Regions from separate parts of the Hydrogenibacillus sp. N12 genome, predicted to be linked through region 3. Evidence: riboswitches for the same ligand, from Rfam matches in the RefSeq annotation. Region 3 holds a riboswitch; each other region holds the start of a gene.

Region 1 (9,825 bases), 1.2 Mb from region 3:
TTTTGTCGCGCCTCCTTGAGGACGGCGACCCGCTCGACCTTCACCGTCCGGTCGCCGTACGGCCGAAGGCGGAGGCAGCCGAGGGGCCGGCCGGTGGCGGCCTCGGTGAGGAGCGCATAGACGGTCGACGGCTCGTCGTCGTGGACGTCGATCTCGAGGGCTTCCGGCACGCCCTGTTCTTCGATGAAGACGCGCCGGCGGATGAATAGGACCGCCGCCCGCTCGGCGGAATGGCGATCGTCCGGTGCCGAAAACAGTCGCACGCGAAATTTCATCCGTCCGCCTCCCTGGCAAGCACAACTTTTTTCGGAGAAAGAGCGTACAACGGACAGACGGAACACGGTGGAGGCGGATGAAGTGAACCCGAGGCAAACACGGTTTGAAGCGGGCGCGCCGGAACGCTCGCGGTCGTCCTGGTCCCGGGGCTTTCGCCGGGGGATCGTCGCCCTCGGCATCGTCGTTTTGGCGGCGTCTTTCCGGCCGGGCCCGGCGTCGGCCGCCGGCGAGATCGACGTCTCGCGCATCCGGGTCAATGACGAGACGGTCTACGACGCCAAATCCGGTTCGAGCGCCTTTATCGCCAGTTTCGGCGGCCAGGCCCGGTACGCGCTGCAGCAGCTCGCCGCCTTCCTCGGCGTCATTTTTGACTGGGATCCGGCGACGAAAGAGGCCCGTTTCATCAAGCCGGAAGTCTCGCTCCTGGCGCTCAGCTACGCCGGCAAAAACGATCAGGGAGCGCTCAGCCTCTACGGCCCCTTTTCCCTCGTCAAGGCCGGCGAGCGGCTGGAGCGGTTTTTCGTCTACGCCGAGGTGAACAACTTGCCGGAGGCGAACATGGACTTCCGCCTCGTCGCGAGCGCGCCGGGGCGGACGGCGGCCGGCGAGTTCGCCGTCGTGCCGGGAACGGTGCGCCTGCCGGAGCGGGGAGGCTGGATCGTCTTCGAGGTGAAAAACGCGCGTTTCGGCGATCCCGGAAGCTACCGGCTGCAGCTTCAGGTCAAAGGGAAAGCGACCGGCGACCGCTACGTGACGGTCGGCGAAAAGACGATCGTGGCCACGCGTTAGGTCGAGGGGTCGGTCCGGAAACAAAATCCGCCGGCTCCGGGCGGGTGAGCCGCCCCGCGGAAGAACCGTTCCGCGGAAGAAAAAGAAGAGAAAAACGCCGCCGAGGCGGCGTTTTTTACTTTTTCCCGACCGTGAAGTACTGGACGCGGCCGTTGAAGAGGAGGAGTTCGGCCTGGTAATGTCTGGCCAGGTAGCGGGCGAGCTCGTTGGCCTTGTTGCTATCGCCCTGGGTGGCGTCGTCGGGCAGGGTGATCTGGACGACGCCGATCCCGTCGACCGTTTGGGCCGTCATGAGGAGGCGCCGGTACATCACCGGATCGTGGCCGACGAGTTCGAGGTACGGGAGGCCGTCTTTTTCTTTTTCTTCGATCCGGTACGGGAAGGCGTAATGGGCGTAGTCCCATCCGAGCTGTTCGCCGGTTTTGGCGAGCTTTTCCCGGTAGGCTTCGAGGGCCGCCTTCAGGGTGGCGAGGTCGACCGTCTCGTCGCCCTTCGGGGTCCAGCGGACGAATGCGCTTTTCGGCATCGGGCCACTCCTTTCTTCCGGGTCGCGGCGGATGGCCGCGGGAAGGCGCCGGTTCGGCGCCGGCGGTCGGATCGCCGGGCGGGGGGACGGACGGCGGCCGTCAGCGGGCGGACGCCTCGGGGCAGGCGGCGCACCGCTCGGCGAGCGCCGCTTCCAGCTCGGCCAGGAATTCGTCGACGTCGTCGCCGAAGATGACTTCCCGGCCGAGGAGGGCGTACGGCGTCACATCGCAAAAGGCGCAGCGATTCTGGCAGTTGGCGACGACGACCGTGAGCCCGGCCGCTTCGGCCAGCGCCCGAACGTCGTCGAGCGCCCGGTAGGCGGCATTGTTTCGGCAGAGGCCAAGAAACTTCGCCATCGCCCTCGGCCTTCCTTCGCGGAGATCATTCCCCATTGTATCATAAGGTCGTCGGGAGAGCCAAAGACGATCGGAAGGAGGACGGCGATGGCGCCGCTTGCGGGGGCCGGGGTGGCTCGGGGACGAACCATTTTTTGCCGTTGACCGCTTGAGGCGGCTCAAGATACAATCAGGATAACCGATAAAGCGCATTCAGCCCGATGAGGATAACACATTGGGGGTGGGGGAGCACCGTGGGGCAGTACGTCTGCCGGTCATGCGGCCGGGTCGTCGGTCATTTTGCGTCGCATAAAGTCATCGTCCGCTACGTGCGGCCGGACGGCTTTTGCTCCGTCTGCGGCGTCGAGAAGGCCGCCGGGCGTCCGGCGGCCGTTCGGTTTGTGGAGCGCTGAAGCCGGGCCGCCCGGCTTCGGCGGAAGCCCATTTGGGGTTGAAAGGGCGCCCTCAGGGGCCGATCCGCAAAACGCCGCCCGAAAGGGCGGCGTTTTCTGTCGCCGTTGGCCTGCCCTGTGCGCGGCCTGACGGGGCGCCGCGCCGGATGCCGGCCCGACGGCGGGCGGCGCCGGACAGGCGGCCCTCATGGCGACAGCACCGCCAAAGCGGCGCCTTCAGCGAAGCGGCGTCCGCTCCTTGATCACCCGAACGGTGCGGAGCGTCGCGTCCTCCGGGCCGAGGACCGGCAGGCCTTCGGCGAGGTTGGCCCGGATGTAGTCGATGTTGTCTTGCGTGAGGATTTCCCCCGGCATGACGACCGGGATCCCCGGCGGATAGACGAGGATGAACTCGGCCATGATCCGGTCGGCCGCCTCCTCCAGGGGCACCCGCTCCGTCTCGGCGTAGAAGGCGTCCCGAGGCGAAAGGGCGAGGGCCGGCATCTCGGGAAGGAGGATCGGTTTCGGCTTCCGGGCGCCGTTTTGCCGGTGGGCTTCCGAAAGCCGCCGAAGGGCGTCCGTCAGCCGGCGGACGGCGTCGTCGCCGTCGGCGAGGGAGAATAAAAAGAGCACGTTGTACAGGTCCGAAAGTTCCACTTCGATGCCGCCTTCCGCCCGCATCCATTCCTCGACATCGGCGCCGGAGAGGCCGAGGCCGGCGACGTGGACGGTGAGCTTCAGCGGATCGAGGCCGAGGGTCCCCGGCGGGAGATCATCCGCCTCCAGCGTCCGAAGGCCGGGGATGGTCCGGACGGCCCGCCGGACGGTCTCCGCCCGCTCGATCGCCGCCTGAAGGCGCGCCTCGCCGGCGACGGCGAGCTGCCGCCGGGCGGTGTCCAGGGAGGCGAGGAGGAGGTACGACGTCGACGTCGTCATCAGGAGCGACAGCGTCACCCGGAGCCGCTCCGGCGCAATCCGCCGCCCCTGGTGAAGGAGCAGCGAGCTTTGCGTGAGCGACCCGCCGAGCTTGTGCACGCTCGTCGCTGCGGCGTCGGCGCCGCTTTCCATCGCCGACGGCGGAAGCTTCGGGTGGAAGGAAAAGTGCGCCCCGTGGGCTTCGTCGACGAGGACCGGCACGCCGCGGCGGTGGCAGGTGGCGACGATCGCCGGGAGATCGAGGGCGACGCCGTAGTACGTCGGGTGGACGACGAACACCGCCCGGGCGTCCGGGTGCGCCTCGAGGGCCCGTTCGACGGCGTCGGGGCTGATGCCGTGGGCGATGCCGAACGCCTGATCCATCTCCGGGTAGATGAAGATCGGCACGGCGCCGGCGAGGATGATCGCCGAGAGGACCGACTTATGGACGTTGCGGGGGACGATGATTTTCTCCCCGGGGCCGACGGCGGCCAGCACCATGGCCATGATCGCCGTCGACGTCCCCTGAACGGAGAAAAAGGCGTGTTCCGCCCCAAACGCCTCCGCCGCGAGGCGCTCGGCGTCCCGGATGATCCCCCGCGGCGCGTGCAGGTCGTCGAGGGGGGCGATGTTGATGAGGTCGAGCCAAAACGCCCGCTCGCCGATCCACGCCCGAAACGCCGGATCGGCGCCCCGGCCGCCTTTGTGTCCCGGAATGTGAAACGGATAGCGGCCCCGTTCGACGTGGGCGACGAGGCCGTCGAAAAGCGGCGCGAGCCGCTGCCGATCCTCTGTGCCCATGGGCACCCCCTCTTCCTCTGCGGCATCAAACGACCCTCAGTATAGCAAAGCTTGACCCGCCGAAAAAGGTGATATAATGGAATCGGCTCGCCGCTTGCCGCACGGTGGACGGGGAACGCTCCGAGAAAGGATGGCGATCGATGAACATCGCGTTCTTCCTTTTGCCGAAGGAAGAAGTCGTGTACGTCACCCCCCGGACGACGATGCGACAAGCTCTGGAGCGGATGGAGCACCACCGGTACAACGCGCTCCCGATCGTCGACGCCGACGGCCGCTACGTCGGGACGATCACCGAGGGCGACCTCCTCTTCATGCTGAAACGGACGCCGGGGCTTTCGTTTGACAACGCCCATACGGTTCGCATCGAGGACATCCCGCAGGTGAAGCGGCACCAGCCGGTCCGGATCGACGCGACGATGGACGACCTCATCAGCCTGGCGATCGAACAAAACTTCGTCCCCGTCGTCGACGAACGGGGCGTCTTCATCGGGATCGTCCGCCGGAAAGAGATCCTCGAATATTGCGCCCAAACGACGAAAGCGCTCTCAAAAGGCGCCGGCGGCGCCGACGTCCGGCGGCCGAAGCCGTAGCGGAGCCGTGCGCCCGGCGGCCGAAGCGGTCCGCCGGGGCGCGTCGCGGCCGGGGCGTCGTCCGCCGTATCGGGCCGCCGGAACGCCCTCCGGCCGGGGCGCCGCCCATCCGGGCGCCGTGCCGCGAGGGCGCTCCCCGGCCGCGATGCCCCCTCCGTCCGCCGGAACGGGGGCTTACCCGGAGCGGGGGGCGTCGATGCTCAGGGCGATCCGGTAGAGGCGAAAAAGCGGTCTGGCCGTCGCCTCCGCAAAGGCGACGAGGTCCGCCCCCTCCGCCTTTTCCCGGGGAAGGATGCGGCCGACGAGGAGCTCGGCTTTTTTCACCGTCATGGCCCGCCGGAAGGCCTGTTCGAGCCCTTCCGCTCCGAGGGCGTCGTGGCGGACGACGTCCGGCGCCGTGTGGTCGAAAGACCAGACGAAATCCCCCGGCACGAGGCGGACGACATCGTCCAGCGCCTCCAGCCAGCGCCTGGCCCATGCCGGTTTGAAAGGGCTTTCATAGATGGCGGCGAGCCAGAAAAACGCGTGGGTCGGCCAGAGGCCGAACTGAAAGTGAAGACGCTTTTTGTACCCGCGGGGGTCGGAAGAGAAGGCGACCCACGTGTCGTTCGGCGGGTTGACCGTCCGGCGGGCGTGCTTGGCGATGTGGACGTGCATCGGCTCGCCGGCGCCGGCGGCGAGCATCGGCGCCACCGCTTCCGCGAAGGCGCGAAAGATCGGCCGGATGTCCCGTTCGATGGCCGCCATGCGGGCTTCAAGGCCCGGAACCAGGAGGGCATCGAAGGCCTTGGCGTCGAGGGCGGGGCGGACGCCCGCGGGGTGCTCCGACATGTTGGTCCTCCTTTCGCAGAAACATTCGCCTGCGACCGCCCCCGCTGCCGGTCCGGGCGCCGTTCGGCGCGGGGCGCCCGGTGCCTTCGAACGATCGAGCAGGGCGGGTCCTTTCTGTTTCCTTCGACCGACCGGCCGGCGGATCGCCAGGTGCCTTCCTGCCGGCCGGCGGGTCGGCCGGCGCCGTCCGGCGGGCGAACGGTTCGCCGTATCGACACCGTATCACAACGGCCGGGCTGCCGCAAATTCCCCTTGCAATCCCGCGCCGAGCATAGTAAGATAGATGTACTCCAATCGTAAGAATTCCCTGAACGGATTTCCAGAAATTGGGAATCCTTCCGCTCCGCCGCTGGAAGCGGTGATTCGGCGGGCCCGCCGGTCCGGTCCGGCCGGCGGTTGCCGGCATCCAAGACGGGAGAAGGGGGGCGAACGGGGTGCTGGCGTACATGCTCGAAGTCTCCGACGTGGACCTTTTTTGCACGGAGGAGCAGATGGAGGAACTCCTCCGGGATCTGAGCGCGCGCGGCGTCGCCTATACCGCGGAACGGAGCGAGACGTCGCAGATCATCCGCCTGGGCGGAGCGGAAAACATCACCCTCGAATTCCGCTTCCGGGAAGACGGGTACAAGCTCCTCAACCGGCGGTTGACGTTTCATGACCCTGTGATTGCCGAAATCTTTCGTGACTTTGTCGTTCGATATAAAGGCCACGCGACGATCAAGCTGTATCGGTCCGACACCCTCTACATCCATCACGTCCAGTACGGCGAGGTCGTCCGCATCACCGAAGTGTCCGGCAATCAGCGGAAGGTGCTTCTGGACAAGAAAGAGACGGTCACGATGGAAAAGGTCATGCAGATGTTCCTGCTGAACGAGATCGAAAACCGGATCCCGAAGCTCCGGGAAGCGGTCGACGCCGAGCTCGACCGCTTACGGGAAGCCCTTGCCGCCGGCGATGCGGCGGGCATCCGGGCGAGCAAGGAACGGCTCAAGAAGCTCCGGCGGGAGATGCTCCTCTACGAGGTCTGACCGCGCGCCGAACGGAGAGCCGCCGCGTACAAAAAGAGGGCGGCGGAAGCGGGCGCGCGTTTTTTGTCCCGTTTGGGGCCCTTTGGGTTCGTTTTTTGCGTTCGCGAAAAAAGTTCTGTGTCCGCGAAAAAAAGGCGCCGAGGTGGGAGCATGCGGATCGGGTTCATCGGGCTCGGCACGATGGGCCGGCCGATCGTCGCCCGCCTGCTCAGGGCGGGGTACGCTGTCGTCGTTCACAACCGTTCCCGGGGGGCCGTCGAATGGGCCGTCTCTCAGGGGGCGGTGGCGGCGGATTCCCCGGCGGCGGTCGGCGGGGCCGCCGATGTCGTCATGACGTCGCTTCCGTACCCGGAGACGGTCGAGACGGTCTACTTTGGGCCGGGCGGCGTCCGCGAAGGGGCCCGGCCGGGGCAGATCTGGGTCGACCTCAGCACGATCGCGCCGGCCCACGCCGAAGCGTTTTACGGGCGGGCGAAGGAGCTCGGCGTCTTTTTTCTCGATGCGCCGGTCTCCGGCGGGCCGATGGGCGCCGAGGCGGGGACGCTCACGATCATGGTCGGCGGCGACGCCGAAGCCTTTGAGCGGGTGCGGCCGGTCCTCGCGGCGTTCGGCCGGATGATCGTCCATCTCGGCGGCCCCGGCAAGGGAAGCGCCGTCAAGCTCATCAACAACCTCCTCGTCGCCGTGCACACCGTCGCCCTGTCGGAGGCGTTCGTCCTCGGCGCAAAGGCAGGCGTGGATCCGGCGGTCCTTCACGCCGTCCTCAAGGCGAGCACCGGCCACAGCTTCATGATCGACCGGACGATCGATCTCATCCAGGATCGGGATTTTGCCCCTCGGTTCAGCATCGCGCTCCTGCACAAGGACGTCCGTCTGGCGCTTCAGTTTGCCGAGGCGATGGACGTGCCCCTCGCCCTCGGCGCTCAGGCGCAGGCGCACCTCGTTCGGGCGATGGCGGAAGGACACGGCGGCGAGGACGTCGCCGCCCTCATCCGTCCCCTCGAGCGGACGGCCGGCGTCTCCGTGGTGCGGGGGGAGCGGGCCGGCGGCGGGACGAAAGCCGACGGGGCGGGCGCCGTCGGGGCGGAGGCTCCTTACGCCGGCCGTGAAAGCGGCTGATCCGATGCCGGCGGTCGAAGCGCTTGAGCGGCCGGCGCCGGGGCCGCCGGGACCCCCGGGCGGTGCCGCCGAACGGGGGAAAACCCCTGCCGGTACCGCTTGACAGCGGCACCCGGAAGCCGTACAATAGGCGCAAGATTCGCGGAGCCAGAAGCTCTGGGCACAACCGAATCGATGCGCCGCCGTTTTTTCGGCGGCACCTTCTTATCGAGAGCGGCGGAGGGACTGGCCCGATGAAGCCCGGCAACCTTCCCGGCGCGGGGAGCCGAAAGGCCTCCTCGCCTACGGGCGCACGGCGTGCCCCGGGAAAGGTGCCAACTCCTGCGGCCGCACCGGCGGCCGAAAGATAAGAAGGGGGTGCGTCCTTTTTGCCCTCTTCTTATCGAAGAGGGTTTTTTTATGGCTTTTCTCGGGAAAGGAGGTGGACCGGCGATCCGGCCGCCCGTTTCAGGGTCGGCCGGACCGGTGAGCGATGTCCGACCGCAATCCTTGCTGCGCCATGCCGGAGGTGGTCGTGGAGCTCGACCCGCCCCGGGCTCCGGCGTTCGACCGCTACTTGCAGGCGGCCCGGCGGCTTCAGGCGGCCGGGGTGACCCACATCACGATCGCCGACAACTCCCTCGCCCACGCCCGGCTGTCCAACGTCGTCGCCGCGGTGCTCCTCCGGCAGGCGTTCGGCCTTTCACCGGTCGTCCATCTGAACAGCCGGGACCGGAACCTCCTCGCCCAGCAGTCGACCGTCCTCGGCCTGTTCGCCGCCGGGGTGCGGCATTTTCTCCTCATCAGCGGCGATGCGCTGGCGCTGGGCGATCATCCGGACGGGAAGGCCGTCTACGAGACGGACAGCCTCGGGCTCATGGAGCGGTTCCGCGGGCTTCGGGCCGGCGTCGACTTTTTCGGCCGGCCGCTGGAGGGCCCGCTGGACGTTTGCTACGGCGGAGCGCTCAACCTCGGCCGCACCCTCGGCCCGCACCTCCGGCGGCTCGCCGCCAAGGCGGACCGCGGTGCCCGGTTTTTCTTCACGCAGCCGATCTTCGATCCGGCCGACCTCGAGCGGCTCCTCGAGGCCCGGGCGCTTCTCGGCGGGCGCGGGACGCTCTACATCGGCATCATGCCGCTCATCTCCGCCGCCAGCGCCCGCTTCCTCGCCGGGGTGCCGGGGATGAACGTCCCGTCGGACGTCGTCCGGGCCCTCGAGCCGTATACCGGCGAGGCGGCGATCGAAGCCGGCCTCGCGCAGGCCGAGGCGCTCATCGAGCGGGCGTTCGAGCTCGGGTGGACGCGGTTTTACCTGATCACCCCGTACCTCCGGGCGTCGACGACCGCCCGCCTCGCCCGGTTCGTCTTGGCGCGGCGGCCGCCCACCGGCGCCTCGCCGGCGGACGACGGTTCGTCGGGGGTCGGGACGTCGGCACGGCCCGGCGCTTCGGTGGGCGTCGAGGCTGCCCCGGAGCTCGGGCCGTAGCCAAACGCCGACGCTCCCGCGCTTCTCGCGCCCGACCGGTCTCCGGCGCCTCGCCGGAGGCCGCCCTTTCGGCGGCCGAAGCATGGCCGCCCGGCGCCCTTCCCCAAGCGTTTGACCTCGATCGGGCGTGCCGAAGGCGTCGGCGCGCCGCCAGCAAAGGAGTGACCTTCCGTCCATGATCCAGACCGCGAACCTCGGCTATCCCCGCCTCGGCCCGCGCCGGGAGTGGAAGCGGGCCCTCGAGCGCTACTGGCAGGGGAAATTGACCGAAACGGAGCTTCACGACGCCATCCGGACGGTGTACCGCGACGCCCTCCGGCGGCAGGCGGCCTTCGACCTCACGTGGGTGCCGGCGGGCGACCTGACCTTCTACGACCCGATGCTCGACCTCGCCGTCACCTTCGGCCTCGTGCCGGCCCGCTTCCGGGAAGCGTACGGCTACGCCGGCGGGCCGGTCTCCCTGGAGCTTTATTTTGCCATCGCCCGGGGGAGCGACCGGGTGCCGGCGGCGGAGATGACGAAGTGGTTCAACACGAACTACCACTACATCGTCCCGGAGCTCGACGCCGTCGCCGCCGGCCGGGCGCCGGAGATCGCCGACAACCGGCCGCTTCAGGCGTACCGGGAGGCGCGGGAAGTCGTCGGGGAGCGGGCGCGGCCGGTCGTCGTCGGGCCGTACACGTTCGTCCGGCTGAGCAAAGGATATCCGGAAGCGGCGTTCGCCGAGGTCGTCCGGGCGTTCGTCCCGGCGTACCG
Region 2 (9,825 bases), 1.2 Mb from region 3:
TTCCAAGCGCCGGTCGAGACGCGCCAGAGCGGCTTCGGCGGACCGCACGCCGATCGCGCCAAAGCGCACCGTATAGGCGATCCAGAGCATGGCGAGCGTCCCATAGACCCCGCCGGCCAAGCGCCCGACCGGCGACGCCCAAAAAACGATGAGCCCGAGAGCGACGACGATGCCCGGCAGCGCAAAAGGAAGGGTCATGAGCCCCCCCACCACCCGCCAGGTGAACCCCGGCCGCCAGCGCCGCCGAAGGGCCACCCCGGCGCCGAGGACGACCGTCGTCACCGCCGCCCCGATCGCAATCAGCCCGCTGTTGAACACCGCTTGCGCCGTCCGCCCATCGGCGAGCACGGCGGCAAAATGCTTCAGCGTCCAGTTTTCCGGCGTCGGCAGTAGCCCGTAAGCCCGGACGATCGCTCCCAGACCGAGCCCGACCAGAGGAAGAACGCTCGTCAGAAACAAAAAAGCGAGAATCAGCATAAAAAGCGGCCACCTGAGCGGCCCGAGATCAACACGACCTTCCCACCCGCCTTCGCCAAACGCCTCCGACACGTCGCGCCGGGACCCCATCCAAAAGCCGTAAAGCCCCATCAAAGCGATCGCCATGAGGAGCAGGCTGAGCGCCGCCGCCCGAGCGAAGGCCGACGGTCCGAAACCGGCGATCTGTTCGTAGATGTACGTCGAAAGCACCGGCACGTTCGCCGGAATGCCGAGAAAAGCAGGGATACCGAAATTGTCCAGGGCCGCCAAAAACGCCAACGCGCCTCCCGCGGCCAGCGCCGGGCGCAAAAGCGGCAGCACAATGAGGAGGAAAGCCCGAAGCGGCCGGGCTCCCGAGGCGCGGGCCGCCGTATAGAGCGCTTCCGGGACGCGACGCGCGGCCCGGATGACAAAAAGATACACGAGCGGATAATGCGTAAGCCCCATGACCACCGTCATGCCGCTTAAGCCGTAGACCGACCCATCGGGCCACGGAACGCCTAAAACGCCAAACGCCCGGTCCAGCAGGCCGTTTTTTTCGAACAGCGCCGCCCAGCTTAATGCGACGACATAAGACGGGAGAATCAGCGGTAGCCAAACGAGCGCCGAAATGAGGGAACGACCGGGTAGATCGGTGAAAGAGACGACCAGCCCGAGCGCCGCGCCCGCGGCCAGAGCGATCGCCGTCCCGCCGGCGACCATGACCGCCGTGTTCCAGAGCATCGCCGTCGTCCGTTGCGCGGCAAAAAGCGAAAGCACCTCAGCCGTCGGCCCATGGCGAAAACTTTGAACCAGGAGCGCCAGGAGCGGCCCAGCGAAAAAAGCGACGATGGCGATGACCGCCGCCGCCTCTCCTCCCCGGCGCACCGCGTTCCACCATCGCGCGTTTGCCTGCCGCGCGTGCGCTACGGCCTGCCCGTAACGTTCCTTCACCACGGTCGATCTCCACCGCCGATTGCCGTGGCTCTCGATGTCAGCGGAACAGGGCGGCGAACTTCTCTTTTTCCGCTTCCCGCGTCTGGGCCATCTCCTTCGGGTCCGCCGCCAGCACCTTGAGCGCCTCCGCCGGGCGCATCCCTTCAGGAGGCGCGATCCCCGGGCGGATCGGCGTGTAACCGAGTTCGGCCTCGAGCTTCTGCCCCTCTTCCGAAAGGATGAAGTCGACGAACGCCTGCGCCGCCTTTATGTTTTTCGTCCCTTTCACGATGGCCACCGGCTCGGTGATCACCGGCACGCCTTCTTTCGGATAGACGAGCTCGACCGGCGAGCCCTCTCGCTTCGCCCGGGCGGCCATAAAATCGACGAGCATGCCGTACGCTTTTTCGCCGCCGGCGACGGCCGTGAGCACCCCGCCGTTCCCTTTCCCGACGACGACGCCGTTTTGCTTCATGTCTTCATAAAATTTCCAGCCGAACTCCGACTGCCGCACGAACACGCCGAGGTTATAGGCGGCCGCGCCCGAGTAGAGCGGGCTCGGCATCATCGCCTTGCCGCGCGCCTCCGGAGAAGTGAACACACGCCAGGAATCCGGAAGCGTTTTGACTTTCTTCGTGTTTACGACGATGATGCTGGCCATGACCTTCGTTCCGGCGTACGTTCCGTCGGGATCGACAAACGCCTGGGGGATCGCCTCGACGTTCGGCGAGCGATACCGTTCGAGGAGCCCTTCGGCCTTCAGCGCTTCGAACGTCACCGCATCGGCCAGGAGGAGCACGTCGGCTTTCACCCCGCCGGCCAGCTTTTCCGACCTGAGCTTGGCGACGATTTCTTCCGTTCCCGAGCGAAAAACGACGACATCCACCGCCGGATACCGCCCGCGGAAGGCCTCGACGAGCTTGTTCGCATCGTCGTCCGGTTGCGAGGTGTAAAAATGAAGCGTCCCTCCAACCGGAGCTTTACCGCTTCCTTCGGCATCTTGAGCCTGACCTTGCCCGCTTTGTCCGCAACCCGAAAGCCAAAAACCGACCCCGACCGTCACGAAAACGAAAGCGAAGATCGGCCTTGCCAGCGCTTTTTTAACCATCGCTTTTCCTCCGCTCGTCCTCACGCTTTCTGGTCATTGCCGTCCATGTCGGGTGTACCCTAGCCCGCGTCTAGGTCAAGTATAGCGATCAAGTCCAGTATCATGTGTAAATTGCCCTCTTCGGCGAATGAAAGGACAGGTCACTCAGGCATTCACAACGTGCAGCATGGCCGGCTCAGTGGATTTCTGTTGTTCCTTCTTCCACTGCCAATACTCATCCATATTCAGGTAACGGTGCCCAGTGGTCCACGTCTCGTCTATCTCCATGAGTAGCGCTCCAAGCAACCGTATTACGGATTCCCGGTTGGGAAAGATGCGGATGACTCTTTCACGGCGGCGAATCTCCTCGTTGAGTCGTTCCACGCCGTTCGTGGTACGCAAGCGCCGCCGATAGCGATCCGGCAAGACCAGCACGGCCGTGACGTCGTCAAAGCCCTCCTCTAGCACCTTGACGGCCTTGGGTGCCTTCTCAGCGTACTCCTCCACAAATTCATTCATGAGCAGTCGGGCCGTCTTGAGGTCGGGCGCATCAAGAATGGCTCGTACACGCTTGTAGACCTCCTTCTGCAACGCCTTGGGTGTGGCGTCCAAGATATTGCGCATGAAGTGGGTCTGGCACCGTTGCCAGGTGCATCCCTGAAACTCCGTCTGCAGTGCCTTCACCAGCCCGCCATGACTGTCAGACACCACAACGTCAACGCCGCGGAGACCCCGGTTCTTCAGCCAGGCAAAGAACTCCCGCCAGCTGGCCTCCGATTCGCTGTCGCCCAACATCAAGCCAAGAATCTCACGGTACCCTTCTTCGTTGATGCCAACAGCGATCATGGCCGCTCGAGAGCGAACACGCCCTTCCTCCCGAATCCGGAGTACCAAAGCGTCCACCAGCAGGAACGGATAACGATGCTCAGCAAGGCTGCGATTATTCCATCCCTGAACGATGGGATCAAGGCGCTTGCACAGCTCGGAGACCGTGGACTTCGAGAACGTCGTGCCGCACAACTGCTCGGTGACTTTCGCCACGTCCCGGGTGGACACGCCGTTCACCACCATCTCCATCAGGGCGATGATGAACGCTTGTTCGCTGCGCTGGTACCGAGCAAACAGCTCTGTGGAGAACTGGCCATTCCGGACCCTCGGAACCCGCAACACCAGCCGCCCCACACGGGTTGTCAGGGTGCGGGTGACTGTTCCGTTGCGATAGCCTTGGCGTTCTTTCGTGCGCTCGTATGGCGCCGCTTTCAGATGCTCCTGCACTTGCGCTTGGAGGATCTGGTTGACCACACTCTCCACCAGCTTTGCCACGCCTCCATCCCGCTGAAAGAGGCCTTCCAAAATCTCGTCGTCCACGGTAATCTGGTACTGAGCCATCCGGTATCCCTCCTGGTGAAGTGGTTTCTTCTCCGTCTCACATTCTACCAAAGAGGGCCGGATGGCTCATTTTATGTCACCTGGACCATCCGTTTTTACACATGATACCGGACACGACTAGTATAGCGGAGATGTGTTAAGGCCAGATGAACGGAAGATAAAGATTGTGTAAAGCGGGCGATCATTGCGCCGACCACTGGCCGCGTGCCCGTCGCCGGCAGGGCGATGAACTTTACCTGAGCACCGGCTGCATTCAAACCGGTGATAAGGCCGTTCTGTTCGATGTCCCGGGCGAGTTCTTCGATGTCGCCGAAGACTTTGCGTATCCGGTCGCCGATTCCGATCTTGTCGATGTCGACGAGCATGTTCTCGTTTCCCGACCGTATCTGGGATTGACCGTCAAATATAACGTCCCCGTCGCCGGAGGCGCCGGGAGAAACCCCGCCCGTTTACCGGTCAACCGCGTGATTATCGAGCCGTCACGGGCGAAGACGGCTCAAAAAAGACGGCCCGGGTGGGCCGTCGGCAGGACATTTTCATTTCACGCCTTCGAAGAAGATGCGGGTATCTTTAGGAGAAAGAAATTCCTCCGTCGGGATCGTGCCTCTCCCGATCCCCGATGCTCACCGCCCGCTCTGCGCCGGCGAAACGGCCAGCGTCGGCACGCCGCGGAGCGTGTCTTTCACCGGGCAAATGCGCTCGACGTGTTCGATAAGCGCCCGAACCCGATCCGCGGCGGACGGGGAGTCGATCGCGATCCGATAGCGAATTTCTTGAAATCCCGGGCGGACGTCCGGCGCTTTTTCTAAAAATCCGTCCGGATCGAGGTCGCCCTCCACATCAATCGTCACGCCGCGCAGCTCCACGCCGTGCCGCTTGGCCAGCAGACTCACCAGGACGCTTATGCACCCGCCGAGCGCCGCGAGGACGAGCTCCACCGGGTTCGGGCCCTGGTCCGTTCCGCCGAGCACCGGCGGTTCGTCGATGACGATCTGTTTGTCGCGGATGTGCGCGACGGCGCGCACGCCCTCTCCGGACCACTCGACGCGAGAGGCAAAGGTCTGTTTGGCCATGCGGTTTCCCTCCACTCCTGATCTTCATCTGGCATGAACGTGATAGGCGCGGCGCCCTTGGCGGCGCCATCCGGATGCGGTCATCCGTCCCCCCTCGGTGAATCCTGAACCCGCCCCAGCAGTTCATCGCGCGTATTCACGCGCCGGCTCAACCGTTGATGCGGTCGGCGCAGACGATGGGACTCAACTTCATACACATATCCGTTGATGACCGTATCTTTGGGAATCAAGGGGTGATTCCGCAAATACTCGACCTGGGCAATGGTCGCATCGTCAACACTTTCAAAAGTCCGGAACCACCGAGCGAATGCTCCAGGGTCCGTCAGCGTCAGTTCGGGAAGCGAGGGGTCCAGCTGAACGCGTTCCACATCGATGTTGAATTTGGCCCGGAGCGCCTCGACGATTTCCTGGCCCTGAGCCGTCATCATTCCACATTCCGTGTGATTGATCACGATGATCTCTTTCGTTCCAAAGAAATTCACACTCAGAGCCGCCGAACGGATGACATCATCGGTGACCACGCCCCCGGCGTTGCGGTAGATATGAGCATCGCCGGGCTGGAGGCCGAGCATTTCTTCCACATCCAACCGCTCATCCATGCATGCCAGGACAAACAACCGCCGGTTATTGGGAATTCCCCTTTGTCTCCGAAGCACCCACGCTTCGTGCTTTTGGATGGTTTCGTCGATTTGCTGACTCAAGCTCACGGACCCTTCCCCCCTTCATCGAACCGGTAGATTGACGAACATCATCGTCCGCCGCACAGACGGCGGTCAGCCGGATACCGGCGCCGACACTTTGGCAAACGCCTGATCGAGATCCCAGATGAGGTCGTCGACGTTTTCCAGGCCGACCGACAGGCGGATGAGGTCCTCGCTCACCCCGGAGGCGCGGAGTTCTTCATCCGAGAGCTGCGAATGCGTCGTCGTCGCCGGATGGATGATGAGGCTTTTCGCGTCGCCGACGTTGGCGAGATGCGACCAGAGCGTGAGGCTTTCGATGAACTTCCGCCCGGCTTCCCGGCCACCGCGGATGCCGAAGGTGATGACGGATCCCGCACCTTTGGGCAGGTACTTCTTCGCCAGTTCGTGCGACGGATGCTCGGGAAGTTCCGGATAGTTCACCCACGCCACCGCCGGATGGCCCTTTAAGTACCGGACGATGCGCCGGGCATTTTCCACGTGCCGGGCCATCCGGAGGGGAAGCGTCTCCAGGCCCAGCGCGACCTGGAACGCGCCTTGCGGGTGAATCGCCGGCCCCATGTCCCTGAGGAGCTGGACGCGGGCCTTGACGATGTACGCCGCCGGGCCGAACGCCTCGCGGTAGACGACGCCGTGATAGCTCGGGTCCGGTTCGTGAAGCGACGGATAGCGTTCCTTCGGCCAGGCAAAGCGTCCGCCGTCGACGATGATCCCGGCGATGGTCGTGCCGTTGCCAGTGAGCCACTTCGTCGCCGAGTAGACGACGACGTCCGCGCCGTAGTCAAACGGACGCACCAACACCGGCGTGGCGAACGTGTTGTCGACGATGAGCGCCACCCCGTACTCGTGGGCGATCTTCGCCACCGCCTCGATGTCGAGCACGTCCAGGCTGGGGTTCCCGATCGTCTCGGCGAAAATCGCCTTCGTCTTCTCGGTGATCGCCCGGCGGAAGTTCTCCGGATCGCGCCCGTCGACGAAGCGCACCTTGATCCCATAGCGCGGGAGCGTCACGGCAAAGAGGTTGTACGTGCCGCCGTAAAGCTGGCTCGCGGCGACGATCTCGTCGCCGGCGCCGGCGATGTTCAGGATCGCCAGCGTGATCGCCGCCTGACCGCTCGCAAGCGCCAGCGCCCCAACGCCGCCCTCCAAAAGCGCCATCCGTTCTTCAAGGGCCGTCACCGTCGGATTGTGGATGCGGGTGTAAATGTAGCCCGGCTCTTTTAAGGCGAACAAATTGGCGGCGTGCTCGGTGTCGCGAAAGACGTACGACGTCGTGTTGTAGATCGGGAGGGCCCGCGCGCCCGTCACCGGATCGGGCTGAAGCCCGCCGTGGATGGCCAGCGTCTCCAGCGCCCACTGCCGTTTTTCGCCCATTCTCCGATCCCTCCCGGATAATGTTCAATCGGTGCACGCTTCAAGCGACGGTCGGAATGTCCGATCGGAATGACGACAGGGATGCCGAACTCTATAGGAATGCCGAGCGAAAGTCCTGCGTCACCGATCCGGGGCACGATTCGGCCTGTTCCAGCTGTTCCCGGATGATTCCGCCCCATTTTTCAAACTCGGTGAGAAATCCATCGTGGCCGTAGAGGGTGTCCACTTCAAAGTAGCGCGCTTCAACGCCACCGGCCCGAAGCCGATCGACGAAGGCGGCGATTTCCTGCGGCGGGTAAAGAAGATCGCCGCGATAGGCGAGGGCGACGACGCGGGCGCGGATGCGCTTGATGGCTTCCTCGATCCCGCCGCGACCGCGGCCGAGGTCGTGGGCGTCCATCGCCTTGAGCAAATACAGGTAACTGTTGGCGTCGAATCTCCGAGCGAGCTTTTCGCCGTGATGGATAAGATACGATTCGACCTGGAAGCTGACCTCGTCATGCCGACGCCCCCACCCATCGCGCTCGGCCCGTTCAAAGCGGCGGTTGAACTGATCGGGACTGCGGTACGTCACCATTCCCGCCATCCGGGCGATGATCATCCCCGCTTTGGGGGGATGCGCCGGGTCGTAGTAGCCGCCGTTCCACGCCGGATCGGAGAGGATCGCCAGCCGCCCGATGGCGTTAAACGCGATGGCGTAATCCGAAAGACGCGGCGTGACGGCGATGGGGATCAGAAGGTCCATCCATTCGGGGTACATCACCCCCCACTCGAGCGCCTGCATCCCGCCGAGCGATCCGCCGATCACCGCCCGCAGGCGGCGGATGCCGAGGCGCTTTAAGGCGAGATATTCCGCCTGCACCATATCGCGCACCGTGATGAACGGAAACTCGGGGCCGTACGGCCGGCCGGTTTCGGGATTGGTCGACGTCGGGCCGGTCGAGCCGTCGCATCCGCCCAGGACGTTAAACGTCACCACCTGATAGCGGTCGGTGTCGATCGGCTTGCCGCTCCCGATGAGCCCGGCCCACCAGCCCGGGTCCTCGTCGGTGCCGACGGCCACGTGATTGCCCGTAAGCGCGTGGCAGACGAGCACCGTCGGACCATCTCGCGGCCCGACCCGCTCGTAGGCCAGCCGCACATCCGGAAGGACGCGGCCGCTTTCCAGGCGGAGCGCGCCGATGGACACCGTTCCCACTTCACGCGTTTTAAGGTCCATGCTCACCATCGACGCTCCCCTCTTTCCGTCTTGGTCTGAAAAAAACCACAAAAATACGATGGCCGTGAAACCCGATGACCATGAAAAAATCCCTCTTCTGGATAAGAAGAGGGATTTCGAACCGCCGTCGAAATGCCCTCTTCTTATCTCTCGGCACGACCGCGCGCAGGACGCTCCCCCTTCCCCCGTCCATGGCGCTCGGCACGTTCCGCAGGAATTGGCACCAGATCCTGCGCGGCACCGCGCTTTCAGATTCACGCCGGGCCTCAAGCGGTTCCGACCGTGTGTGACCGGGCGTCCTCGCAGGATGGTTGCCGGGCTTCATCGGGCCAGTCCCTCCGCCGCTCTCGATAAGAAGCAGGGTCGGATCTTCGGTTGTCAGGTGCGGTCCGCTTTCACTCGGAGGAGGCCGCATTTCCGGTCGGCCGCATCTCCGGTCGCGCATCAAAAAATCCCTCTTCGTTGATGAAGAGGGATTTTCGCTCCCGCGATCCTCCCCCTTCTTATCTCTCGGAATGGCTAGGCACCCCGGACCTCCGGTCCAAGGCCTCCATTCCGCAGGAGTTGGCACCTTTTCCCGCGGATCCAGCGTCGGCACAGGCGGCTTCCCCGCCGAGTCGTGCCGACTCCCCGGGACGGTTGCCGGGCTTCATCGGGCCAGTCCCTCCGCCGCTCTCGATAAGAAGGTTTCGCTGAGACGCTTCGTGTTGGGTGTCATTCCGTTGTGACCGAAAGCTTGCGACCATTTTATCAACCGGTCCGCCGGTTGTCAAGAACTTGAGGGCTCGAGCTTTTTTCGCTGTGCCTGTATCTCGGTCTGACCTGCATCAGGCCATCTTCAGTTTTGGGGGATTCCACGATTCTTTCTTTAAACAAGATTGGTTTTCATGCATATATTCCCCGTGTTTTTAATAAAAAAGACAATACTCCACCTCCCTTTTTCCAATCCACGGAAAAAAGGTAAACAAATCTATCCTTCTTTTCCTCCACTACGCTACCTGCACAAAACTCCTCAGTTTCCCTGACCATCCCTCGCGCAGACGTCCAAGCGCCATCCCCAGCATGACCACCAGCGCAAACCCCACCCGCACGCGCATCTTCTTCAGCCCTCGGATGGTGTGCGTCTCAAAGCCGTACATCGTATCTAGACGGGAAAACACGCACTCCACCGCCGTGCGCTTGCGGTACTCTCGCGCCCATCTCGCGCTCCCGCGCGCAATCGGCGGAAACAAACGCCGATCCACGTCCATCCGAATGCGCAATCCTCTCGCCACGGGGCACTGAGCCACTCCGGCACAGGAGAGGCCGTAGGCCTTTGCCGGACACCGCTTTTTCAGCGTTCCGCGCTTCTCTTCAAAGCCTCCTTCGGCCATGGTCCGCATGGTTCCCGTTTCTGGACACACGCAGAACACGCGGCCTTTGTTGTCATACACCACGTTTGTTTGCCCCTCAAGAAGCCGCGTTGCCTCGCCGTCGCGCCAACTGGCCCGGATGTCGATCACCGGCCGGATGCGGTGTTCGTCCCACAGGCGCATGATAAGTTTTGAGTCGTCATAGCCTTTGTCCGCGGTAAGCACTTCGGCACGCGCG
Region 3 (9,825 bases):
TGATCCCCAGGCGCCGGACCATCTCCCGCAGCCAAGCGCGGAGGCTTTTTCGCACCTGGGCGTCGAGGGCGGCAAACGGCTCGTCGAGCAGGAGCAGCTCCGGCTCCGGCGCCAGGGCCCGGGCGAAGGCCACCCGCTGCCTTTGCCCGCCGGAAAGCTCTTGGGGAAAGCGCCGCTCCAAGCCGCTCAACCCGACGAGCGCGAGGAGGTCCCGGACCCTCGCTTCGATCTCCCGGTCGGATCTTTTTTGCACACGCAAGCCAAAGGCGATGTTCTCGAAGACGGTCATATGCGGAAAAAGCGCGTAGTGCTGAAAGACCAGGCCGATGCGCCGCTTTTGCGGCGGGACGCCGATGACGGAGCGTCCGCCGAAGCGGATCTCGCCGGCATCCGGAATTTCCAGCCCCGCGAGAAGCCGGAGGACCGTCGTCTTGCCGCTCCCGCTCGGACCGAGGAGCCCGACCAGCTTCCCTTTTTCGACGGCAAAGTCGATCCCTTTGACGGCTGCAAATCGTCCGAAACGCTTCCAGAGCCCCCGGACCTCCACGGACATCGCTCACCCTCCTTCCTCGCCGCCCGCAAGAAAGCCCGCCGGTCCGCCTCCCGCCCGTCGAAGGTGACGCCGCTCCACGCTTTGCCGGATCCCAAGGGTGACCAGCGCCAGAAGCGCGAGCAGCGAAGCCACGGCAAAGGCGGCCGTAAACCGGTACTCGTTGTACAAGATCTCGACGTGCAACGGAATCGTGTTCGTCTGCCCCCGGATGTGCCCGGAGACGACCGACACGGCGCCGAATTCGCCCATCGCCCGGGCGTTCGTCATCACCAGACCGTACAAAAGCGCCCATCGGACGTTCGGCAGGGTCACCCGCCAGAAAATCCGGAGACCGCCGGCGCCGAGGGTCAGCGCCGCCTCCTCCTGCGCCGTCCCCAGCGCCTGCATCGTCGGGATCAGTTCCCGGGCCACGAACGGAAACGTCACGAACACCGTGGCCAGCACCAGCCCCGGAAATGCAAAGACGATCTGGAGGCCCCGTTCCGCAAGCCAGGGGCCGAACAACCCGTGCGCCCCGTAGAGGAGCACGATCATCAGCCCGGCGATGACCGGCGACACGGAAAACGGCAGGTCGATGAGCGTGACGAGCGCGTTTTTCCCTGGAAACGTGAAGCGGGTCACCGCCCACGCCGCCGCGAGGCCGAACAGCGCATTGAGCGGCACGGCGATGGCGGCGACGGCGAGCGTCAGGCGCACGGCGGACAGGGCCTCCCGTTCGGTGATCGCTGCTGCGTAGACTTTCACGCCTTTTTGCAGTGCCTCGGTGAACACGACGATGAGCGGGAGGACAAGCAGCACGCCCAGAAAAAGAAGCGCCAGGGCGATCAACATCCCCCGCACGAGGCGCGGCTCCGTCAAGTGCGGCGGACGATCCGCCGCAGGCGACCGACCCTCAAAGGCGGCCGGCTCGATGATCGTCATCGTCCTCCCCCCCGTCCATCCTTCACCGCTCGTTCTGCTCGCCTTCTGCTCGCCCTTCCTTCAGCACTCGCAAACCGCCCGGCCCGATGCGCGCGCCCCCTCCGTTTCCGCCCGACTCACGCCATCGCGCCTCCCGCTCCTCCGCCCGACCCACGCCATCGCGCCCCCCGCTCCTCCGCCCGACTCACGTCATCGCGCCCCCCGCTCCTCCGCCCGACCTACCCCTGCGCCGTCCGACGGCTCGCGCGCCCCTGCAGAAGGTTGATGAGAATGAGGATGACGAACGAAATGAGGAGCATGACCGTTCCGACGGCCGCCGCCCCGGCATAATCGTACTGCTCGGCCTTCATCATGATGAGCACCGGCGCGATCTCCGTCTTAAACGGCAGGTTGCCGGAGATGAACACGACGGACCCGTACTCCCCGACGCCCCGGGCGAAGGCCAGCGCGAAACCGGTGAGGAGGGCCGGCTTAAGCGCCGGGAGGATGACGCGGCGGAAGGTCTCCCACCGGTACGCGCCGAGCGTCGCCGCCGCTTCCTCGATCTCCTGTTCCAGGGCCTCCAGGACGGGTTGAACCGTGCGGACCACAAAGGGGAGCCCGATGAAGACGAGCGCCACCGCGATGCCGAGCGGCGTGTAGGCGATTTTCACGCCGAACGGCTTAAAAAGCTTTCCGATCCAACCGTTTTCCGCATACAGCGCGGTCAGGGCGATCCCGGCGACGGCCGTCGGCAACGCAAAGGGCAAATCGACCAGGGCATTCACGATTTCCCGGCCCCAGAACCGGTACCGCACGAGCACCCAAGCGACCAGAAGACCGAACACCGCATCCACCAGCGCCGCGCCGAGCGCCGAAAGAAAACTCAGCTTGTAGGCCGCCACCGCCCGGGGTTCGGCGACCGCCGCCCAAAACCGCTCCCCGCCGAGGGTGGCCGACTTTAAAAACAGCGCGACGAACGGCAAGAGCACGATGAGGCTCAGGTAAAACACGGTATACCCCAGGGACAGGCCGAACCCCGGAAGGACACGCCGCGTGCGGAAAACCGCCGCACGGAAAACCGTCATCCGCGCTTCCCCCCTTCCCGAAAATTCGTTTGACGTCCCGGCGACGCCCCGAAGCCCCCCCCCCCGAACTACCGCGCCCTGTTGAAGATTTGGTCGAAGAGGCCGCCGTCGGCAAAATGAAGGTCATGCATCTTTTGCCAGCCTCCCAGTTCCTCGACGGTAAACGTCTGCACCTGAAGATACTGATCGGCATACCGCTTGGCGACGGCCTCGAGACGCGGGCGGTAGAAGTGCTTGGCGGCGATCGCCTGCCCCTCTTCCGAGTACAGGTACTCGAGATACGCTTCGGCCACGTCGCGCGTGCCTTTTTCATCGACGACTTTGTCCACGACGCTCACGGGAAACTCGACCAGGATGCTCTTCGAGGGCGCCACGATTTCGAACCGGTCTTTTCCAAACTCCTGGAGCACGAACGAAGCTTCGTTTTCAAAAGCGATGAACACGTCCCCGATGCCGCGCTCGACAAACGTCGTCGTCGACCCCCGCTGCCCGGTATCGAGCACCGGAACATGACGGTACAATTCGGCGACGAACGCCTTGGCCTTCTCTTCGTCGCCATTATATTTTTGCAGGGCGTAGCCCCAGGCGGCGAGATAGAACCATTTTGCGGCTCCCGCCGTCTTCGGATTCGGCGTGATGACCTCCACGCCCGGCTTCACGAGATCGTCCCAGTCCTTGATGCCTTTCGGGTTCCCGGCCCGGACGAGGAAGACGGCCGTCGTCGTGTAAGGCGCGCTGTGATGCGGCAGGCGCGATTGCCAATGTTTATCGATCAGGCCAGCCGCCGCGATGGCGTCGATGTCGTAGGCCACGTTCAACGTCACCACGTCCGCTTTCAGGCCGTCGATCACGGCCCGCGCCTGTTTGCTCGCCGCGCCGTGCGATTGATGGATGGTGACCGTCCGGCCTGTTTGCCGCTTCCAGTAAGCGGCAAATGCCTGGTTATAGTCGGCGTAAAGTTCCCGACCGACATCGAACGAGACGTTTAAAATCTCCACGGGCGGAGCGTCTCCCTGCCGACCGTCCGCCGCCCGGCCGGACGCCGAACTTTCCTCCTGAGCCGGGAGGCGGTCGTCCCGGCCTTTCTCCCCCGTCCCGGAGGCGTTGCTGCAAGCCGCAAGCCCGGCGAAGGCGACGGCGATGAAAAGGGGAAGAAGGACGAAAACCATGAATTTGTTTCGTTGCACCATCCATCCATCCTCCTTCGAAGATTTAATAGATTCTCTCCCGCGGATGATAGATCTGATCGAAGACGCCTCCATCGGCGAAATGCGTCTCCTGCGCCTTCTTCCAGCCGCCGAACACCTCGTCGACGGTAAAAAGTTCGAGCTTCGGGAACCGGTCTGGGTACCGCTTGGCGACCGACTCGAGCCGCGGGCGGTAGAAGTGCTTCGCGGCGATCGTCTGCCCCTCTTCCGAGTACAGATACTCGAGATACGCTTCGGCCACGTCGCGCGTGCCTTTTTCATCGACGACTTTGTCCACGACCGCGACCGGCGGCTCGGCCAGGATGCTGATCGAGGGGACGACGATGTCAAACTTTTCCTTGCCGAACTCCTGGAGCGCGAGAAAGGCTTCGTTTTCCCAGGCAATGAGCACATCGCCGACGCCCCGCTCGACAAAGGTCGTCGTCGAGCCGCGCGCTCCGGTGTCGAGCACCGGCACGTTTCGGTAGAGCGACGCAAGGAAGGCCTTCGTTTGCGCTTCATCGCCGCCGAACTTCTTCAGCGCGTAGCCCCAGGCGGCCAGGTAGTTCCATCGGGCGCCGCCGCTCGTCTTCGGGTTCGGCGTGATGACCTCCACGCCCGGCTTCACGAGATCGTCCCAGTCCTTGATGCCTTTCGGGTTCCCGGCCCGGACGAGGAAGACGATCGTCGACGTATAAGGAGAGCTGTTGTGGGGGAGGCGTTTTTGCCAATCCTTGTCGATCAGGCCGACCTCCGCGATCGCGTCTATGTCGTAGGCCAGAGCCAGCGTCACCACGTCCGCCTTCAGGCCGTCGATGACGGCCCGCGCCTGCTTGCCCGAGCCCCCGTGCGACTGCTGGACGGTCACCGGTTGCCCGGTTTTGTTTTTCCAGTAGGCGGCAAACGCCTGGTTGTATTCGGCGTAAAACTCCCGCGTCGGGTCGTAAGAGACGTTCAACAGCTCGACCGGGGCCCTGGGGCCTTGACCGCCCTCGACCGCCCGTCCGGACGATGCGCCTGCCTCCCCGGACGTCGAGCTTGTGTTTTGGGAGGTGCGGCCGCAAGCGGAAAACCCCAACGCGACGGCGACGATCAAGATGAAGAAGGCGAACCCGCGCCTTTTGATCCACGTCCTCATGTTCATCTCCACTCCCTTCTTCTTTGCTTTTCAACACAAAAGGCCCCTGCTCTGCCGCCCTCGGCGGTACGCCACCTCACGGCAGATGTCAGGGGCCTCTGGTCGTCCAGTCGGCCGATGGAAAAATCGGTGCAGAACAATCGGTGCTGTTTCACAGGATGGTCAGCGATGGCGCTTGGACCCGGCCTCGTTATTTTCCTGCTTCATTCCCGCTGCGGCCGCCTGTCCCTTTGCGGCCATTTTTGCGGCCACCGGGAACCGCATCTTCTCCGTCCGGTCGATTTGTACGATTTGACCGTCATGAACCGTAATTTGAACGGTTCCGTACTCCAGGCCTTCAAGCGCCTTTTCGATGCACTCCAGCCAGGCATTGTGAGGGCGAAGGCCAATCGTTTCCGACATGGCGCTCCCTCCTTGACCATCCTGCATCCGAACGATGGGGTTCGATAAGCAACGCCGTTCTTAGGCGGTATCACGAAAAAATCCCTCTTCGACAAGAAGAGTGTCAATAGCGGATTAAAACTCCCCAAAAAAATCGCGTTCGATTCCCCACAAACAGCGGATTCAGTTCCCCAAAATCATCGCGCATCATTCCCCAGACGTATGTTCGATCTACGCGGTCACCTCCTCCTTCAGCGCATGGGTCACCCCGGCGCGCAGCTTGTCCTTCATCCGGTAGCTGTTGCCGCGGATGTTGATGGTGGTGGCGTGGTGCAGGAGCCGGTCGAGCAAGGCAGAGGCCAGCACCTGGTCACCGAAGAGTGTCCCCCAGTTGGTGAAGCTGGTGTTGGACGTGATGATCAGGGAGCCATGCTCGTAGCGCTCCGACACGAGCCGGAAGAAGTTCGCGGCGTCCAAGGCGTCAAGCGGCAAGTAGCCGACTTCGTCGCAGATCAGCAGCTTCGGCTGGGTGTAGATGCGCAGGCGCTTGTCCAGCCGTCCCTCTTGGTACGCCCGTCGCAAGTCAGCGACCAGCTTCTGCATGGTCACGAAGTAGACGCTCATGCGCTGTCGAATCGCCTCCATCCCCAGGGCCACCGCAAGGTGGGTCTTGCCCACCCCCGGCGGTCCCAGGAAGATGACGTTGCTGCCCTCCCGGATGAACGTCAAGCCGGCCAGTTCGCGTATTTGTCGCTCATCGACGGACGGCTGGAACGAGAAATCGAAATCTGCAAGGGTCTTGTGATACGGGAAGTTGGCCATGCGGAGTCTGGCGTGCATGTAACGGCTGTATCGCTCCTCCTGCTCAGCATCCAGCAGTCTGTGCAGGAACTCCGCATAGGTCGCCTGGTGCCCCGCTGCCCACTCCACGCACGCCGGCAGCACCGCCGCGGCGCGCTTCAATCCCAGCTCCAGCAGCTGCTCCTCGGCCTTGGCCAAAACCAACGCCTCACTCATTGCCCCTGACCTCCCATCGCGATCTGCTCATAGACGGACAGCTCCCGCTGCTCCACGTCCGGCCCGATTTGCAACCCTGGCACCTTGCCTCGATCCGGATGAGGCGTCCCAGCCGGGATGCCCTTGAAGTGCTCAGGGTCGGTTGAGACCTGGTGCCTGCCTGTGAGCACGCGGTGTTCGGCAATGACCTGCCCGCCGTACTCGATCTGCAGGCGGCCTGACTCAAACTCCCGGACCAGCACGGTGTGCCCCACATACCGCCATGGAACGGTGTACATGTTCGTGTTCCAGGAGATGCGACAATCGCTCATGACCTTGCGCATATCGGCGTACGCCAGCGTGTACCGGCTCTTAGGCAGGGGCTTAAGCGTCTCGGCCTGAAACCGCACCACCGGCTGCTCCCGCGTCGTGCCGTGGATGCGCACATTAGCCACCGTATCCCGCCAGATGGCACCTTGCCGGTTCAGGTCGTCATGGTCCACGAACGAAACCGGCCAGAAGCTGGACCGGATATACCCGATGGGCCGTTCAATCTTCCCTTTGGTGCGACTTCGGTAGGGCTTACAGGCCTTGGGCACGAATCCGTAGTACTTGGCGAAGTCCATGTACGCCGGCTGCCAGTCGACGTGTCCATGACCGTCGTTGGCCACGACCAGCGGGGAGCAGTTGTCGCTGAGCATGACCTTTGGAACCCCGCCGAAGAACTCCAGCGCGTTCCGGAGCGCCTGGAGGATATGCCGTTGGTCCGCCGCTCTGATAAACTCCAGGTAGAGCATGCGGGAGTAGGCGAGGACCATGGCAAAGCACCATACCTTGCGCCGATGGCCCTGCGGATCCAGGTAGGGGAATGCGCCCAGGTCGATTTGCGCTTGTTCCCCCGGAGCCGTCTCAAACCGCACGGTTGCCTTGGCAGAGACAACCGGGCGGAGAGGGTGCATGAACTCGCGCAGTACGGTAATTCCGCCGGTATATCCCTGCTCCCGGATCTCGCGAAAGATTCGCTCCGCATTGAGGACGCCGATACGCATGCGCTGCTCCACATAGGCCTTGTACGGCTCCAGCTTGTGGCCTTTCACCCTACGGCTGCGCGACTTCACCCTCCCCTCCTCCTGCTGCCTCGGCTCACTCACAGCCTTGCGGATGGTTTTGCGGTCATGGCCGTATCTTCTGGCCAGTTCCGAGATGCTGACGCCCTCCTCATACAGCTTCCTGATCTCCATCTTCTCACTCTCCCTCATCACCGGCACCTCCCCAAAAGTGATGGCAGGTGCCATAGTTCGACACAGGGGTGGGGAATTCATCCCGATGATTTTGAGGAAATCATGCCGGTGATTTTGGGGAATCTTTATCCGCTGCTATTGGGGATTTTACATCCGATGTTGACAAGAGGGATTTCGAACCGCCTTCGAAATGCCCTCTTCTCATCTCTCGGAACGGCCTCGCATGCACATGCGCTCCGTCCGGACGCCTGTGACACGCGAAAAGCGCCTTCCGCAGGAGTTGGCACCAAATCTTGTGCGGAAGCGTCTCGCCCGGAGCTTGCTCCTCCGGACCCTGCGTGACCGCAGCCGATTCCGCACAAGACGGTTGCCGGGCTTCATCGGGCCAGTCCCTCCGCCGCTCTGGATAAGAAGAAGGGATCGCGTCTTCGTTTGTCCATCGCCGGCGTGGGAGTCGCCGGCGCTCACAAGGCCGTGAAAAAATCCCTCTTCGATAAGAAGAGGGATGGTTGCCGCGCATCCTCCCCCTTCTTATCTCTCGGAACGGCCTCGCGTGCGTACGTGCCTGACCGGACACCCGCGATACGCAAGGCGCGCCTTCCGCAGGAGTTGGCACCAAATCTTGTGCGGAAGCGTCTCGCCCGGAGCTTGCTCCTCCGGACCCTGCGTGACCGCAGCCGATTCCGCACAAGACGGTTGCCGGGCTTCATCGGGCCAGTCCCTCCGCCGCTCTCGATAAGAAGGTTCCCGCAGTGGGATCACGATTGAATTGTGGAAGCTTGAGACCATTTTACAAAGGAAGCTCCCCCTTGTCAAGGGCTCGGGGGCTCCATGTCAAGAAGTGTGATCAGGCGATCAGATGAGCCAAGGGAATAAAGGCCAAAAGCATCTTCCGGACAACCCCTTCGCGATTTTTGAAGCCATCACGGATCCGGTTCCGCCGTTCGATCTTCGGGTGCACGCCCTCGGTGTCGCCGTTCGTCGTCTGCCAGGGGTGATCGGCAAGGATTTCGTTCTTCCGGCGCTTAAGCGTTCGGCCCCACGGCACGAGCGCCGCGTCACTGGCTCCCTCTGCCTCAAAGCGGATCCGGTCCAAAATCGCCTTGGCTTCCTCCAGGGAGGCGGCCCGGTAGAGGTCTCGAAGCTCACCCTTGACCCCGTGAAACTGCGCCCCGTTCCGGAGTCCGGCGGATCGCGGTCGGCGCTTTCGCCGGACGCTCGGTGAGGTCTTCTTCGTTTTTGAGAAGCGGCCAGCGGGGAAGACGGTAGCCCGTGACCTCTTGTTCCACCCGCCGGGCCTCATCCACCCGGCGGCCCGCATCCTGAAGCACATGAAACGGATCGGCCACCACACGCGCTTCCGGAAGGACCCGCTGAATCAGCTTCTTCCAGCTCTCCTTGAGGTCGATCGTCACCGCCCGGATCTTTTTCCGGACGGATTCCGGAAGGCGCTTCAAAAAGGCTTCCAGCGTCCTAAGCCGATCGTCCGGCAAAAGGAGGGAAGTCGCTTCTCGGGCCAAACGCAGGTCACCGTGATACACGGCCTGTCCGCGAAAGCTGTGTTCGTCGATGCTTAAGACGACCTCCTCAAGATCCGCAAGGAGCGTCTCGATGTTCGGCGGAAACGAACGCCTCGAAGCAAAAGGCGCCGAATCGTTCCGGGGCTCAGGTTTGCCTCTTCGGCCACGCGGCGAAAGCTTCGGTCCCGCAGGTGACCGAAAAGCATGGCCATCGCCCGATCCGTCATCCGGGCCCAGGGCTTGATGCCGGGGAAGGTCTCCGTAAACCCCTTCCGACAGAAGGCAGCGGAACCGCCGCGGCCGAATCCAGAGATAGACCGGCTTTTGATCCACCCACGTGTGCAGTTTACGTCGCCACTTTGACGAACGGCTGTGAACAGAACGGCTGATGGCCTGGCAATGGGGACAGCGCGCTTCCTTTTTCGGCCGCCCGGCATACACATCGACGCTCTGCTCGTTTTGCTCAAGGCGATAGATGATCCAGCCTTGAAGACCGAGAGCGTGCCCAATAGACTATTTCATAGGCGGTCGGAGCCTCCTTGGGATGTGGTGTGTTGTTGATGACTATCCCATTAGCGCTTTGACCGCCTTTTTCCTGCTTGAGCAACCACACTTTTTAGCTTAGAGCCCGTTTATCGACGTCGATCGACACGGTTGACAGGCTCCTTAGTTCGCGTCGCCGTGAGGATCAACGGAGTACTTATCCCCTGCCGTCGGCTCGCCTCGGCGAGGAATGCTGCCAGCCATCCCAGTGCATCCAACGACCACTCCGACAGGGTGCCGCGAAACGTGACCCGGTGTCGAGAAGGCCCGAGCCACAG

What was found. Region 3 has a riboswitch for S-adenosylmethionine ahead of istA (IS21 family transposase). Riboswitches for the same ligand answer to the same signal wherever they lie in the genome.
Region 1: it holds a riboswitch for S-adenosylmethionine, as region 3 does, so the genes downstream of both, K2M58_RS02460 (methylenetetrahydrofolate reductase) here and istA (IS21 family transposase) in region 3, are expected to answer to the same signal.
Region 2: it holds a riboswitch for S-adenosylmethionine, as region 3 does, so the genes downstream of both, K2M58_RS03680 (homoserine O-acetyltransferase MetX) here and istA (IS21 family transposase) in region 3, are expected to answer to the same signal.

What each region holds. Positions count from the first base shown of each region.
Region 1 covers NZ_CP080953.1:509,614-519,438, forward strand. Annotated here, with positions in the region: gene K2M58_RS02410 (GNAT family N-acetyltransferase) at 1-275, opposite strand, end outside; gene K2M58_RS02415 (hypothetical protein) at 343-1,065, shown strand; gene K2M58_RS02420 (DUF1885 family protein) at 1,181-1,591, opposite strand; gene K2M58_RS02425 (DUF1450 domain-containing protein) at 1,692-1,949, opposite strand; gene K2M58_RS02430 (hypothetical protein) at 2,183-2,341, shown strand; gene K2M58_RS02435 (aminotransferase class I/II-fold pyridoxal phosphate-dependent enzyme) at 2,558-4,036, opposite strand; gene K2M58_RS02440 (CBS domain-containing protein) at 4,177-4,626, shown strand; gene K2M58_RS02445 (DUF1054 domain-containing protein) at 4,801-5,457, opposite strand; gene K2M58_RS02450 (hypothetical protein) at 5,892-6,485, shown strand; gene K2M58_RS02455 (NAD(P)-dependent oxidoreductase) at 6,636-7,604, shown strand; SAM riboswitch class I at 7,806-7,957, shown strand; gene K2M58_RS02460 (methylenetetrahydrofolate reductase) at 8,113-9,069, shown strand; gene metE (5-methyltetrahydropteroyltriglutamate--homocysteine S-methyltransferase) at 9,245-9,825, shown strand, end outside.
Region 2 covers NZ_CP080953.1:780,759-790,583, reverse strand. Annotated here, with positions in the region: gene K2M58_RS03715 (ABC transporter permease) at 1-1,344, opposite strand, end outside; gene K2M58_RS03710 (ABC transporter substrate-binding protein) at 1,451-2,500, opposite strand; gene K2M58_RS03705 (IS256 family transposase) at 2,645-3,868, opposite strand; gene K2M58_RS03700 (ParB N-terminal domain-containing protein) at 3,964-4,233, opposite strand; gene K2M58_RS03695 (OsmC family protein) at 4,492-4,941, opposite strand; gene K2M58_RS03690 (beta-class carbonic anhydrase) at 5,022-5,648, opposite strand; gene K2M58_RS03685 (O-acetylhomoserine aminocarboxypropyltransferase/cysteine synthase family protein) at 5,715-7,016, opposite strand; gene K2M58_RS03680 (homoserine O-acetyltransferase MetX) at 7,108-8,244, opposite strand; SAM riboswitch class I at 8,376-8,592, opposite strand; SAM riboswitch class I at 8,736-8,920, opposite strand; gene K2M58_RS03675 (transposase) at 9,225-9,825, opposite strand, start outside.
Region 3 covers NZ_CP080953.1:1,937,404-1,947,228, forward strand. Annotated here, with positions in the region: gene K2M58_RS09075 (sulfate/molybdate ABC transporter ATP-binding protein) at 1-553, opposite strand, end outside; gene cysW (sulfate ABC transporter permease subunit CysW) at 557-1,474, opposite strand; gene cysT (sulfate ABC transporter permease subunit CysT) at 1,693-2,541, opposite strand; gene K2M58_RS09090 (sulfate ABC transporter substrate-binding protein) at 2,610-3,731, opposite strand; gene K2M58_RS09095 (sulfate ABC transporter substrate-binding protein) at 3,754-4,872, opposite strand; gene K2M58_RS09100 (YezD family protein) at 5,029-5,268, opposite strand; gene istB (IS21-like element helper ATPase IstB) at 5,479-6,264, opposite strand; gene istA (IS21 family transposase) at 6,261-7,538, opposite strand; SAM riboswitch class I at 7,683-7,897, opposite strand; SAM riboswitch class I at 8,013-8,226, opposite strand; gene K2M58_RS12675 (transposase) at 8,332-8,601, opposite strand; gene K2M58_RS12890 (transposase) at 8,630-9,097, opposite strand; gene K2M58_RS12995 (helix-turn-helix domain-containing protein) at 9,058-9,333, opposite strand; partial or broken gene K2M58_RS13000 (hypothetical protein) at 9,299-9,445, opposite strand; gene K2M58_RS09135 (hypothetical protein) at 9,637-9,825, opposite strand, start outside.